DNA from 2 places in the Rheinheimera fenheensis genome. Region 2 is predicted to be linked to the other one. Evidence: predicted binding sites of a transcription regulator. Region 2 holds the regulator's gene; the other holds the start of a gene.
What was found. The regulator sigma-54, encoded in region 2, starts transcription at its own class of promoters, with help from an activator protein. The targets are predictions, from matches to a motif close to TGGCANGNTNCNTGCTT.
Positions count from the first base shown of each region.

Region 1: a site for sigma-54 is predicted at 4,670-4,686, ahead of ABGI61_RS10315 (PEP-CTERM sorting domain-containing protein). Genes of this name have one in related genera too.

Region 1 is NZ_JBDPJM010000006.1:472-7,707, reverse strand. It holds gene ABGI61_RS10340 (Lon protease family protein) at 1-1,349, opposite strand, end outside; gene ABGI61_RS10335 (hypothetical protein) at 1,496-1,771, shown strand; gene ABGI61_RS10330 (HvfX family Cu-binding RiPP maturation protein) at 1,853-2,455, shown strand; gene ABGI61_RS10325 (sigma-70 family RNA polymerase sigma factor) at 2,452-3,096, shown strand; gene ABGI61_RS10320 (DUF3379 family protein) at 3,089-3,787, shown strand; gene ABGI61_RS10315 (PEP-CTERM sorting domain-containing protein) at 3,834-4,616, opposite strand; gene ABGI61_RS10310 (choice-of-anchor L domain-containing protein) at 4,971-5,861, shown strand; gene pnuC (nicotinamide riboside transporter PnuC) at 5,896-6,459, opposite strand; gene ABGI61_RS10300 (DCC1-like thiol-disulfide oxidoreductase family protein) at 6,475-6,879, opposite strand; gene ABGI61_RS10295 (hypothetical protein) at 7,029-7,236, opposite strand, start outside.
Region 2 is NZ_JBDPJM010000001.1:267,960-275,195, forward strand. It holds gene ABGI61_RS01060 (calcium/sodium antiporter) at 1-905, shown strand, start outside; gene ABGI61_RS01065 (KpsF/GutQ family sugar-phosphate isomerase) at 922-1,890, shown strand; gene kdsC (3-deoxy-manno-octulosonate-8-phosphatase KdsC) at 1,891-2,445, shown strand; gene lptC (LPS export ABC transporter periplasmic protein LptC) at 2,442-2,996, shown strand; gene lptA (lipopolysaccharide transport periplasmic protein LptA) at 2,986-3,471, shown strand; gene lptB (LPS export ABC transporter ATP-binding protein) at 3,468-4,190, shown strand; gene ABGI61_RS01090 (RNA polymerase factor sigma-54) at 4,240-5,730, shown strand; gene hpf (ribosome hibernation promoting factor) at 5,757-6,044, shown strand; gene ptsN (PTS IIA-like nitrogen regulatory protein PtsN) at 6,069-6,524, shown strand; gene rapZ (RNase adapter RapZ) at 6,521-7,236, shown strand, end outside.

The sequences.
Region 1 (7,236 bases), on a different contig from region 2:
TGCTCAAAGTCGGCCAACACACGAAACAGCTCGTTAAATTCATCATCCACGTCCTGAATAAGGTAATACAGGTCGCGTGAGCCAAGCAGTACCACCTTTACATTTAGCGGTATCGCCTTGGGCGTAATAATGGTCGAGTTAGTCACCGCATGGTCTGATAGGGTATCAATGAGTAACTCACCGGATTTTAGCGCCAGTTTTAACGCATCCCACAGCTGTGGCTGGGTTAGCAGACGGTCGGCATCTAAGATTAAGTAGCCGCCGTTGGCACGGTGCAGCGCACCGGGGCGGATCATGCGGTAGTTGGTATACAGCGAGCCACTGCTGGAGTTGTACTCAACACGGCCAAACAGGTTGCCGTAGCTGGGGCTGGGCTCAAAAATAATCGGCGCACCCGACATACTTTCATGATGCACCAACACGTTAGGCACAAACTCTTCGACAAAAATTTCGCGGTTATCGCTCTCTTCCTGCTTTTCGCTTTCCGACTCATCCGGCATCAGTTCCAGCACGGCTTTTACCAGATGGCTGCGCATCTCTCGCACATATCGCAGCACACCCAGTTCAGCTGCATAGTCGTGCTCCAGCTGTTTTAGCAGCGGTTTTATCGCCTGCTCTATGGTGTCTTTACGCAGCGCGCGCAGGTTTTCCGATAACTCGCGCTTCCACTGCGGCAACTCTAGTAGCTGTTCATTTAAAATGGTTTCCAGCTCGCCCACCAGGCCGTAAAAGTACTGCCGCTGCTCTTCGGTTAACTTACTAAACTCCTGATCATCAAGCGGTTTGCCGTCAATGATCGGTGAAAAGCTGACCGCGCCGTTTTCTTCATACAACACGACGTTTTTTTCCAGCGCTTTTTTCTCTACCAATTCCAGCGCCAGTTCGTATTTATCATCAAAGGCACGGGCAATGGCTTTTTTCTTGCGCTGATAACCCGGGTTATCAAAGGCTGCCGGGAAGGTGTCGAGCAACTCGTCAATTAAGGCTTCAATCTTCTTAACCAGTACCTTGCCTTCACCCGGCAACAGCCGCAGCGTGTTGGGTACACGCTCGTCATCAAAATTGTTTAAATAGCACCATTCATCTGGCGTGGCTTTTTCACTGGCGGCTTGCTGTAATATATCCTGCACCAGCGTAAAACGGCCTAGCGCCGGCTCCCCCATTACATACAGGTTGTAACCGGGCATATCCATACCGATAGCAAACGCCAGCGCCGCCTTGGCTCTGTCCTGCCCGATAAAGGCCGGCACCAGTGTGTTAGCGTCCAGCGCTTGTTTAATCAGTTTAGCGTCCAGCTGAGGCCCAAGTTGGGGTAGCGTAAGTGCCAGCGGATGTGGGTGATGAGTCATGCATTACCTAGTAAAACCTGCAATTATTGCCGCTATACTAGCAAAAACCAGCGCCGCTGTGCTGGTCAATTTCGCTGTTTGATTAAAGAATTCCCCCACCCCGTCGATACAGTAAGTATCAAGGCAAACAGTACACGGGGCCAATCATGAACGAGACATACCGCTTACAGAAAATTCGCAACCTGGGCGTACGGCTACAAGAGCTTGAGCTGGTGTCATTAACGCCTGGCAAATCTTACACCAGTGCAGCACTAAACTTCCTGTTTGCCGATCATGAGCTGGAGCGCCCTTGTGGTTTACCACTGGAACACACGTTAAAAACACTGGGCGAGGCTATTATGGCTAAACGCAAAGTACGCTTTTCCAGCCTGGACGCGGATGCAGTCATCGACTTTTTCTGCCGGCTATATCGCGTTCACTAACCGCAACTATTTACGCACAGCGCTGAAAGATAACCATCATACCGCCGTTCTTATGTTCTGTTGTTTTAACGGAGCATTAAGATGCCGGCGGTTTTTTCTTTTTATCAAACTATGGTCAATCGCAGCCAGGCGCTAGCCGGATTAGCACCTTTACTTCTGCGCCTATATCTGGCCCCCGTGTTACTGCAAGCGGGCTTTAACAAGCTTGAGCACTTTGACGACACGGTAGCCTGGTTTGGCAATACCGAATGGGGGCTGGGTTTACCCCTGCCAATGCTGTTAACCATATTGGCAATAACCGCAGAAACGCTGGGGGCAGTGTTGTTGCTAATGGGTTTATTCACCCGGCTGGCTAGCATACCCCTTATGGTGACCATGCTGGTGGCCATTTTTGCTGTGCATTGGCCTAACGGCTGGCTAGCGATTGCCGACAGCAGCAGTTGGCTGGCAAACGAGCGGGTAATAGAATCTACTGAGCAACTTCAGGCCGCGAAACACCTGTTGCAGCAACATGGTAATTACGCCTGGCTCACCCGCAATGGTAGTTTTGTGATTTTAAACAACGGTATTGAATTTGCTGCCACCTATTTTGTTATGTTGGTTAGCCTGTTTTTTACCGGTGGTGGCCGCTACACCAGCCTGGATTATTATGTTAAGCAGCGCGTCTATGGCGGAGCATCATGATGGGTAGCCTGCATTTTTTGCCAGGCAGGGCAAATAAAGCTAGTCTGAACACCACTAACGTACAGAGTAAAACGGCGCCAATGCCCGACCACACCACTCAGAACCAGCCAAGCGCTGCCGTGTTTACGCTTGGCGACAATAAAGCCAAACGCTACGAATTGCTGGTTAAGCACTACCATGCCGATCTGTATCGCTACGGTTACTGGTTATGTAAAGATGCGGACATTGCCCAGGATCTGGTGCAGGAAACCTTTTTACGCGCCTGGAGAAGCCTGGACAGCCTGCTGGACGCAAATGCCGCTAAAGCATGGCTTATTACTATCTTACGCCGGGAAAACGCCCGCCGCTTTGAGCGTAAGCAATTTGATTACGACGACGGCGCCGAGCAGGATAGTCTGGCCGATACGGTGCAAAGCAGTGCCGAGCAACAATACGACAACCAGATTGTGCGCCAGCATTTGGCGGCGTTACCCGAAGAGTACCGCGAACCCTTGGTGCTGCAAGCATTAGGCGGCTTTAGCAGTGACGAGATCGCCAGCCTGCTTCAACTGAATGTCAATACCGTGAACACCCGTTTATTTCGCGCCCGTAAATTAATGCGGGCCAGCCTGGATGTATCAGGAGAGCGTCACCATGACTAATACCGAATTACGCCGTTTATTACTGGCCGACCCTTATAGTCAGCACCCGGCGCTACAACAGGCGCTTGCGAAAGATGCTGATTTGCGTCAATTTGCCCAACAACTGCAGCAGCAACAACACGCCTTAGAAGATGCGCTGCAAATACCGGTACCGCCTATGCTGGCCGAGCAGCTAATGCAAATTCCAAAGCAACAAAAACGCCGTTGGCGCTGGTTAACACCGCTGGCCTTAGCGGCAAGTGTCGCCCTGATTTCAGTATTGGGGCTTAATGGGTATCACCATGGTTACACCAGCGATATCGGCAGCCATGCATTAGCCCATGTTTACCATGAACACGATTATTTACTGTCTCATGCCCAGGCGCAGCCGCTTGAAGAGGTAAACCTGAAACTGGCTGACTTTGGTGCCAACTTACAAGAGTGGCAGGACGAGATTATTTACGCCCGCTATTGTACCTTTCAGGGTGTGCGTTCGCTGCATCTGGCGGTGAAGACAGCCAGCGGCTACGCCACTATTTTTGTTATACCCAAAGACACAGATCTGAAAGCCTCACCACACTTTACCGATCAGCACTATCAGGGGCTGACACTGGCAATGCTCAATGCCAATGTGGTGGTAGTAAGTGACAACCCTGCTGATCTGCAACAACTGCCTGCCAAGTTACAACGTAAACTGGTGTTTTCAGCGTAAAAAAACGGCCCTGCCGGGCCGTTTTATCGCAAAACCATGCGTTTTATCAGGCGCGGCTTTTACGCAGACGCAGCGCAGCTAAACCCGCAGCAAACAACAGCACACTGGCCGGTGCTGGTACATCACTTGGGTCAACCTGAGCACCGACATAACTGATCAGATTTTTCGTCAGTTGTTGTGAATTTGGCACGTCAAATTGATTCATCATAAAATTCACGTCCAGGATAGTGGTCAGCGCGCCAGCCATAGCATTGGTTAAACTACCAACACCAAACGCCACACCGGCGCCCATAGAGCCATCGGCGCGAGAGGTGATCCACTCGCCGTTGCCGTGGTTGGTGTAACAACCCGAGGCAGCATAATTTACCTGACTTACCGTATTAGGACCGGTAAAGGGTTCATGCACCATTTGCACACCGTCGTAACAACCTGAAAAGCCCAGAGCGCCACCGCCCAGCAGATTAATTAACGATAAAATCGAGTTATTACGACTCATAAAATTATCGTTTTCACCCATTAAGAACAGGCCGCCACCGTTACCTAAATAATCCAGATAGATATTTTGCGCCGCGGCGTCTAGCGCTGCCGCGTTAAAAAAGCGTACATCCCATACCTGAGCATAACCTGAGAGATCAGCCAGCAAATTATTGCTGATAGTAACGGTGTTGCCCACTGCTTCATGTAGCGCTTGCAGATTGGCGGTTAATGCACTGGTGGTACCCACTTCTGTGGTTTGATCAGCGCCGTTAATAATTAAAATAGGACCGGCAGTCGCCGCAGCTGAACACATCAAGCCGGCGGCACAAAACAACGACTTCAACAACTTCATACTTCACTCCGTGAAAAATCAACTGGTTACCATCTTTTTTGGCAGAGAGGCTTAAGCAAGAACCACGCCTACATAAAATACCTATAATAATCAACAATATAAAATAAACCCGTTACAGATAACGTCTGTTGATGCAAAAAAAGCTGACAGCAACCACAACATTGACTAAAGTTTAAACAAATTAATTAAATTACGTCATATTTTTTTACATTACCCCTCAACACAGTAAATCAAATGAACATATTTCTATATTTTTCAAGTCGTTACAAATCACAGTCTTAAGGCATATTATTTGCTAGCAGCCGCAGGCTTTAATGCCTTTTATAACAATCAGCAATAATATGGAGATAATTAATGAAACTTAGGAATTTAGCGGCGGCACTGAGCTTTGCTGCCATACTGCCGGCACAAGCTGCAGTAATTGGTCTGGATGTCATGACATCAGTCAACAATGCTGCCAGCGAAATGACCAATGCACTGGTGGGTGCGGGCATTTCAGTATTTGATGGCAGCCAGGTCTTTCAGGGCGTGTTAAACGATGCCGCCAGTGCGCAATCCGCCATCTATCAAAGCGCGCTGTTTAGTAACGGTGTACATTCGGTTGGTATCGATGATGGTATCTTCTTAAGCACCGGTACCGCAAATTTGTCAAACAGCAACACATCGTCCAGCCTGGGTTTTAGCACAGGCACCGGCAGCGATGCCGACTTGTCAGCCCTATTAGCCGCCAATGGCGCGCCCAGCACCACCACCAACGATGTTAACTTTTTGGAATTTCAGTTCTCGGTAGCCGCTGGTTTTAATGCCATTAGCCTGGATTTTATCTTTGGCTCTGAAGAGTTTCCTGATCAAGCGGTAACTGACGTGCTGGGTATTTTTGTTGACGGTATTAACTATGCGTTTTTCCCGGACAGCAGCCTGGTGTCTTTTGTAACAGGCGTCAATGCCGGCAACTTTAATGACAACTCACAGGGCGATTATGACCTGGAGTACGATGGTTTTAGCAACCTGTTAAACCTGGTCGGCTTGCTGGATACATCGTTAACCACCCACACCATAAAAATTGCTATTGCTGATACGTCAGACAGCATTTATGACAGTGGTGTCTGGTTATCGAACATGCGGGCTGTGGTTGCAAACACCGGTGGGGTAAACAACCCGCCTAACCCGGTTTCAGCCCCGGGCACGCTGGCGTTGCTGGGTCTGGGCTTGTTTGCTGCCATGCGCCGCAAAAGCAAGCGTTAATAGTACAAAGTAATAACGAAGACAGCGGCGGCCGTTATTGCGCCGCTGTTTTTAGTAAACGCCGCCACTGATACCAGCCATACCAAGCGTTAAACCAAAAACCAGCATACACAATGGCAGTTAACTGCAGCTCACGCGATAAGTACAGCGGCACCGCCAGGGTGTTTACAATAAGCCAGAACCACCAGGTTTTCAGTTTGCGGTTCATCAGTAAAAACTGCGCAATAATACTGAACATTAAAATAGCCGAGTCAACAAAGGGCGCATAAGCATCGGTTAAACGGTGCAGCATAAAGCCGTATAACACTGTGACCACCAGCGCCAGCGCGGCATAGGCCAACAAGCGTGTTAAGGCGGTATCGGTTATCTGTTTTACCCCACTCGCCCTGCCCCACTGGTACCAGCCAATGGCGTTGGTGGCGATAAAAAACAGCATCAGCAGCACTTCGGCATACAGTTTTACCTGATAAAACAGTAGCGAAAATAAGGCACAGCCAATGATGCCAAGCCACCAGGTGTGAATACTGTTACGCGCCGCTAAAAACACCGCCAACAAGTAAAAGCCATTGGCGGCATATTCCAGATACAGTTGGTTCATGCGAGTGTCCTGCAGTTAAAAGCGCTCATTGCCGTCAATACCAAGGTTATTAATTTTGCGTTTGCGCAGTAACTTTAACAGCATATTGCGACAAGCGCGCAGCACAGGGTACAGCCAGTTGGCTACCTTGCGTGACTTAAACAGGTGGTAATTTAACCGGTTAAACAGCCCACTGCGGCTACTGAGCAGCGACAGCATATAAATGGCATCACTGCCGTAATACAGCTTACCGCCCATTTTCAGCACCATGCCCTGGTCAATATCCAGCCCCTGCGCCGTTAATTCGCGCAGTATGGCGCTGTCTTCGCGGGCATTAATAAGCGTGAGCTCACCGACACTCTGGCGAATGCGTACCAACTGGCAATAGGCGTTACACGCCGGGCAGTCTTTGTCGTAAATAAGTAATATCGGCTCAGGCATGGATTTTACACCTTGGTTTGGTAGCACAGAGCCAACAATGTTTGCAAAGTGGCATGGTTACTGTTGTTCAGTCACTGTTATAAAGAAAGCTTAACTACTCCGCGCTGTACCCTCTAAATCCTCAGCGTTGTTGACGACTCCTTAGGCTACTAAAGCTCTTTAAACTTTATATTACTAAAAAATTCTTCTGCGTTTTTATTTAGCTCTGGGTACTCTTTACCTTGAAAATGACGAAGAGAATATTCTGTATGCACACCAACAGACTTTTTAAAAGGGTGTATGCAGTTATACCCGATATACTCTATCTGCATTACCGCTGACTTATTGCCATCGATTTTGGCATTATTATCTTGAGAA
Region 2 (7,236 bases):
TCGTGTTTGGCGCCGCCTCTGTCGCCCGCACGGCGGGTATTTCTCCTATGGTTATTGGCCTAACCATTGTTGCCATGGGCTCATCAGCACCAGAAATGCTGGTATCAGCCAGTGCCGCCTGGCAAGGTCGCATCGATACCTCTGTCGGTAATGCGTTGGGTTCAAACATCACCAATATTTTGTTGGTTATTGGTGCAGCCGCCTTACTAAAACCTATTGCAGTGTCATCATTGACGCTAAAACGTGAATACCCGCTGTTGCTGCTTTGCACCTTACTGGGTTACTACTTTATCTCAGACAATGCCTTAACCCGAACTGAAGGCATATTACTGCTGATAGCCTTTGTTAGTTTTCTCTGTTTGCTGGTTTACTGGGGCAAGCACGCCCGTACCGATGACCCTCTGGTAGCTGAAATTAATGCCGAATTACCCGAGCCGGCGCCTCTGTTCAAAGCGATACTATGGGTAATCGCCGGTTTGGTCCTGCTGCTAGCCAGTTCGCAGTTGCTGGTGCACGGCGCCGTGACGATTGCACGCTATGCCGGCCTTAGCGATCTCGTCATAGGCCTGACAATTATTGCTATTGGCACCAGCCTGCCGGAACTGGCCGCCAGTGTCATTGGTATTTTAAAAGGTGAAGACGATTTAGCGCTTGGCAATATTATTGGCTCTAACATTTTTAATATTCTCGCTGTACTCGGATTAGGAGCTGTTATCGGTCCGGCGAGTCTGGATCCCATGGCGGCAGGTCGCGATGGCTACGTTATGCTGGGTGCCACGCTCGTCATGCTGTTAATGTCATTGCGCTTAGGAAGTATTCAACGCATTAACCGTGCTGAAGGCGCTATACTACTGGCTGCTTTTGCGGGTTATCAGTATTTACTGTTCTACAGCCTTAACCGTTAACAGACAGAGACGTCATATGCACACAGATTTTAGAAGCCGCGCTGCTGAGGTACTGAAAATTGAAGCCGCAGCGGTTGCTCAATTACAGCAGTATCTGGATGGCAGTTTTGATCTAGCTTGTCAGCTTATACTAGACAGCAGAGGTAAAACCATTGTCACGGGCATGGGTAAATCGGGCCACATTGGCAGTAAAATTGCCGCCACTTTGGCCTCTACCGGTTCGCCGGCATTTTTTGTCCACCCCGGTGAAGCCAGCCATGGTGATTTGGGTATGCTGACCCGCGATGATGTCGTCATTGCTATTTCGAACTCCGGTGAAACTGCCGAAGTGTTAACCATAGTGCCGGTGATTAAACGCCTGGGCATAAAACTTATTGCCATGACCGGCAACCCGGCGTCTACCCTGGCTAAGCTGGCCGATGCCCATCTGTGTGTAAAGGTAGAACAAGAAGCCTGTCCACTGGGCTTAGCCCCCACGGCCAGCACCACAGCAACGCTGGCGATGGGCGATGCCTTAGCGGTGTCTTTGCTCGATGCACGTGGTTTCTCAGCAGACGATTTCGCCCTGTCACATCCTGGTGGTAGTCTGGGACGCAAATTGCTGCTGCGGCTTGAAGATATTATGCATCGTGGTGAAGAGCTGCCCGCGGTGCCGAGCAGTGCCACGATTAAAGATGCTTTGCTGGAGATTTCGAAAAAAGGCTTGGGCATGACCGCGATTACCGAGCCCGATGGCCGTCTGGCCGGCATATTCACCGACGGCGATTTACGCCGATTGCTGGATTTACGGATCGACATTCATAGCAGCCAGATTGCTGAAGTGATGACCAGAAACTGCATTACAGCCAATGCACAAATGTTAGCAGCTGAAGCGCTGCAAATTATGCAGCAGAAAAAAATTAACGGTCTTATTATAGTCGATGAGCACAAAGTCCCGGTAGGCGCGATGAATATGCATGACCTGTTACGTGCCGGAGTAATGTAAATGTCCCTGTTTAGCGATCTATACCAAAGAGTTAATCAGTCGCTTTTAGAGCGCGCTAGCCAGGTAAAACTGCTGATTTGTGATGTTGATGGTGTATTTTCTGATGGCCGTATTTACCTTGGCAACAATGGCGAAGAGCTAAAAGCCTTTCACACCCGCGATGGCTACGGCATTAAAGCACTGCGTCAGGCCGGCGTCGAAGTCGCGGTAATTACCGGTCGCAACTCTGCCATTGTGCAGCAGCGCATGACGGCACTGAGCGTACAGTACATTTATCAAGGCCAGGAAAATAAGCTGGCGGCTTTTGAAGAGCTCCTGCAAAAATTGCAACTTAACGCCGCCAATGTTGCCTATATCGGCGATGATCTGGCCGACTGGCAGGTGATGCAACACTGCGGCCTGGCGGTAGCAGTGAAGGATGCTCACCCTTACCTGGTAAAGCATGCCGGTTATGTTACCAGCTTAAACGGTGGCTTTGGTGCGGTCAGAGAGCTGTGTGATTTACTGCTCATCAGTCAGCAGAAATTTGGTTTGTTCGACGGAAGCAGCGCATGAGAAAACTGCTGACCTTGGTGGTCCTGGCATTAACTGCAACAGCACTTTACCTCTGGTTTGAACCGGCAGAGCTGACAGACCCGCTAAAGACCGATCAAGAGCTGTTGCCTGATTATGTCGCGCAAAACGTTACCCGAAGGCTATACAACGCCGAGGGCTATCTGGCTGACACTGTCAGTGCAGAGCGGCTTGAGCATTTTGCCCAACTCGGTTTTACCCAGTTTGAACAGCCAGTGTATACCCTGTACAACGCACAGCAGCAGCCAAACTGGCGTGCCAGCAGCCGCTATGCAGTGTGGTTTCCACAGGATAAGATCATTCTGGAGCAGCAGGTACAAATTGTCAGTCAGCAACAAAACGAATTGATTCAACGTATTGAAACCGAGCAACTGGAAATGTTGTTTCCCAGCAATGCCTTGATTAATAATCACCCGGTTAGAATTCAGGGTCAGGGGTTTTATATTCTCGGCAACGGTATTAACGCAGACCTGAAAAGTAAAACCTTCCAGCTATTACAGCATGATAAAACGGTATATCAGAATGAAAACTAAGTTTTTTTTAGCATTATGTTTTGGCTGCGCCAGCCTGAGCGCCGCCCAACCAGACTACAGCCAGCAGATTCAAATAGACGCCGACCAACTGGTGTCGGTAGAGGAAAACATCCTCACCTACCGCTCTAACGTGCTGATAACGCAAGGTTCTTTACAAATGAAAGCCGATCAACTGGAAATTGATGCCAGTGCCGGCAAGGGTAAAGAGGTGTATACCGCAACCGGCAGCCCGGTAAGTTACTCACAGCAACTGGATAACGGCCAGCCGGTAACCGCTACGGCAGCGCAAATGCGTTACGAGCCTTCCAGCCGCACCCTGACGCTGAGCGGCGATGCCGAACTGACACAAAGTGGCAGTGTAGTAAAAGCCTCGGTTATCCGCTATAACGTCGAGAAAAAGCAGCTCAGTGCCGAAAGTAACGACTCTAAGCGGGTCACCACCATTTTTACGCCAGAGGAAAAGAACAATCCATGAAGTTAGTCGCCTCACATCTGGCTAAAAGTTATAAAGGCCGGCAAGTCGTAAAGGATGTCAGCCTGTCGGTGAACGCCGGCCAGATTGTTGGCTTGCTCGGCCCAAATGGGGCCGGTAAAACCACCACCTTTTACATGATTGTGGGTTTGGTGCCCTCTGATAAAGGCCATATCAGCCTTAATGAACAGGACATTACCTTCAGCCCAATCCACGAGCGGGCACGTTGCGGTATCGGCTATTTGCCACAGGAAAGCTCTATTTTCCGCAAGCTTAGCGTGTACGATAATTTATTGGCTATTTTGCAAACCCGTAAAGACTTAAGCCGCACCCAACGGGAGGAAATTGCCGACGATTTACTCGAAGAGTTTCATATCGGCCACATCAAACATAGCTTGGGCATGAGCTTATCCGGTGGCGAGCGGCGCCGGGTAGAAATTGCCCGCGCTCTGGCGGCTAATCCGGCCTTTATCCTGCTGGACGAGCCCTTTGCCGGTGTTGACCCTATTTCAGTATTAGACATTAAAAAAATTATTCAGCACCTGGCGCAACGGGGCATTGGGGTACTGATTACCGACCATAATGTGCGTGAAACCCTTGATGTGTGTGAAATCGCCTACATTGTCAGTCATGGCGAGCTGATTGCCTCCGGTGCACCACAAGACGTGCTGGCTAATCAGAAAGTACGCGATGTATACCTTGGCGAGCAATTCAGGCTATAGTTAGCAAAAAACAACAACAGCGTGTGATTCAGGAGAACGGTAGAAGTAGATGAAACCCTCTTTGCAACTTCGCTTAGGACAGCAGCTAACCATGACGCCACAATTGCAACAGGCAATTCGCCTGTTACAGTTGTCGACGATAGAGTTGCAGCAGGAAATTCAGGAAGCGCTAGACGCTAACCCCTTATTGGAAGCCGAAGACGAATTCGACAGCTTTAACCCTGAACCCAAAGAGCACATCGACCTATCTGACACCAAAGCGGCCGACGTCGATCATAATCCGGATGACAGCTTTGAACCCAGCGAGCCTGACAGCAGCGAGGCGATGACCGAGCAAAATATTCAGGAAGACTTACCGCTGGACAACAACTGGGATGATTTGGTTAGTGCAGAACCGGTCAGTGCCGGTAGCGCCGGCAATCCGGATGACGATTATGTCTATCAGGGTGAAACCAGTGAAACCCTGCAGGATTATTTGCGCTGGCAAATGCAGCTTACACCCTTTACTGACACCGACCGCGCCATCGCCGAGATTATTATTGAAGCCATCGATGACAATGGCTTATTAACCATCAGCTGCGAAGATATTCTCGACTCACTCGGCTTGCCAGAGGTAGAAGCCGATGAAGTAGAAGCCGTAATCAAACGCATTCAGTTATTTGACCCGGTTGGCGTAGGTGCCCGTTCGGTGCAGGAGTGTTTGTTGGTACAGCTACGTCAATTCGATCCGGCCACTCCCTTTCTCAGTGAGGCGCAAAGCCTGATCCGAGACCACACTGAATTTTTAGCCAATCGTGACTTTCGTTCTTTGATGCGGGTGACTAAACTCAAAGAGGATGAACTGAAAGAAGTGATGCGGCTGATCCACAGTTTAAACCCAAGGCCCGGCGCTGATGTGATACGACAAGAACAGCAGTACGTGATACCGGATGTGAGTGTGACTAAGGTAAAAGGTCGCTGGCAGGTTGAGCTAAACCCGGACGCGATGCCAAAAGTGCGCATTAACCAGCAGTACGCGGCGATGTCAAGAACAGCCCGAAATGCGTCCGACAGCCAGTTTATACGTTCACATCTGCAGGAGGCTAAATGGTTTTTAAAGAGTCTGGAAAGCCGTAACGAAACTTTATTAAAAGTGGCCAATTGTATTGTGCAACAACAGCAGGCCTTTTTTGAGCATGGTGAAGAGGCCATGAAGCCGATGGTGTTGAATGACGTAGCAGAAATGGTTGGCATGCACGAGTCCACCATTTCCCGGGTTACCACCCAAAAGTATATGCACACACCCAGAGGGATCTTTGAACTTAAATTCTTTTTTTCCAGTCATGTTAGTACAGAGAGTGGCGGTGAATGTTCGTCAACTGCCATAAGGGCGTTTATTAAAAAATTAGTGGCGGCGGAAAACCCGGCCAAACCGCTGAGTGACAGTAAGATGGCCGATATTTTGCTGGAGCAAGGAATTAACGTAGCACGACGCACCATTGCCAAATACCGTGAATCGCTGTTTATTCCACCGTCAAATCAACGCAAGACCTTGCTGTAAATAAGCCTAAAAGAAGGAATATGTCTATGCAAATCAATCTAACTGGTCGCCATGTTGAAATTACTGAAGCCTTAAAAGAGTACGTGGACAGCAAGTTTGCTAAGCTGGAACGCCATTTTGATCATATAAACAATGTACATGTGATCCTAAACGTGGAAAAATTGAAACAGATTGCTGAAGCCAAGCTCCACCTGAACGGCGGTGAAGTTTTTGCGGTTTCTGAAGATGAAAATATGTATGCCGCTATCGACCAGCTGATAGATAAACTCGATCGCCAGGTGATTAAGCATAAAGAGAAAATAGCCCGACACTAACCTGACATGATGAATCTAACTGCAATGCTTGCTGAGAACTGCACTAAAAGTGCAGTTCTTTTTAATAGCAAAAAACGGATCCTCGAGTACATTGCCGAGCTGGCGCATCAACAGCTGCCTGACATGACCGAGTACAGTATCCTGGAAGCCCTGATGACACGGGAAAAGCTTGGCTCTACCGGCATCGGTGGCGGTATCGCCATACCGCACGGCAAATTAAAGTCCGTGACCCAGCCGGTACTGGTCTTTGTGGTCAGTAAAGAGGCCATCCCCTTTGATGCAATAGACAATCAGCCGGTAGATATTTTTTGCGCTATTTTAATACCCGAAGAACAATGTCAGGCGCACCTTAGTACCTTAGCGGGTATCGCCAAGCTGTTAAGCCAGAAAGAACTCACAAAAAAAATCCGCCATGCTCAGACAAATCAGGAGTTGTACAAGCTGTTGGTGGATTACAGCACAGTGGATACCGACAAATGAAGCTGCTGGTAGTCAGTGGTCGTTCCGGCTCAGGCAAATCTGTCGCGCTGAGGGTGATGGAAGACCTAGGCTACTACTGTGTCGACAATATTCCGGTTAATTTGCTGCCTACGCTGGCGACCACTGTTATGGGGCAGTATGAGCGTGTTGCCGTAAGCATAGACGTGCGGAACCTGCCACAAGACCCCAATGAGCTGTCTGAGATTCTGTCTTACCTGCCACGCAAACTCGACCTGACCATTCTTTACCTGGATGCCGATCACGCCAGCTTAATTAAGCGTTTTAGCGAAACACGCCGGTTACACCCGCTGTCGCATCAGGCCATGTCGCTGGATGAAGCGATACAGCGCGAGCAGCAGCTGTTAGACCCTATATCCAGCCGGGCCGACCTCTATATTGATACCACCGACTTGAATGTGCATCAGCTGGCAGAACAGCTGCGTGAGCGCATTTTGGGCCAGAAAACCGGCCGCTTGGTGATTTTGTTTGAGTCTTTTGGCTTTAAATACGGTATCCCGAAAGACGCCGACTTTGTCTTCGACGCGCGCTTTTTACCTAACCCCCATTGGGAGCCTGATTTAAAGCCACTCACCGGGCTTGACCAACCGGTAAAAGATTATCTGGCGGCACAACCCGTTGTAGCCAAATACATCTGGCAAATTAACAGCTTTATCAGTACCTGGCTACCACAGCTGGAGCGTAATAACCGCAG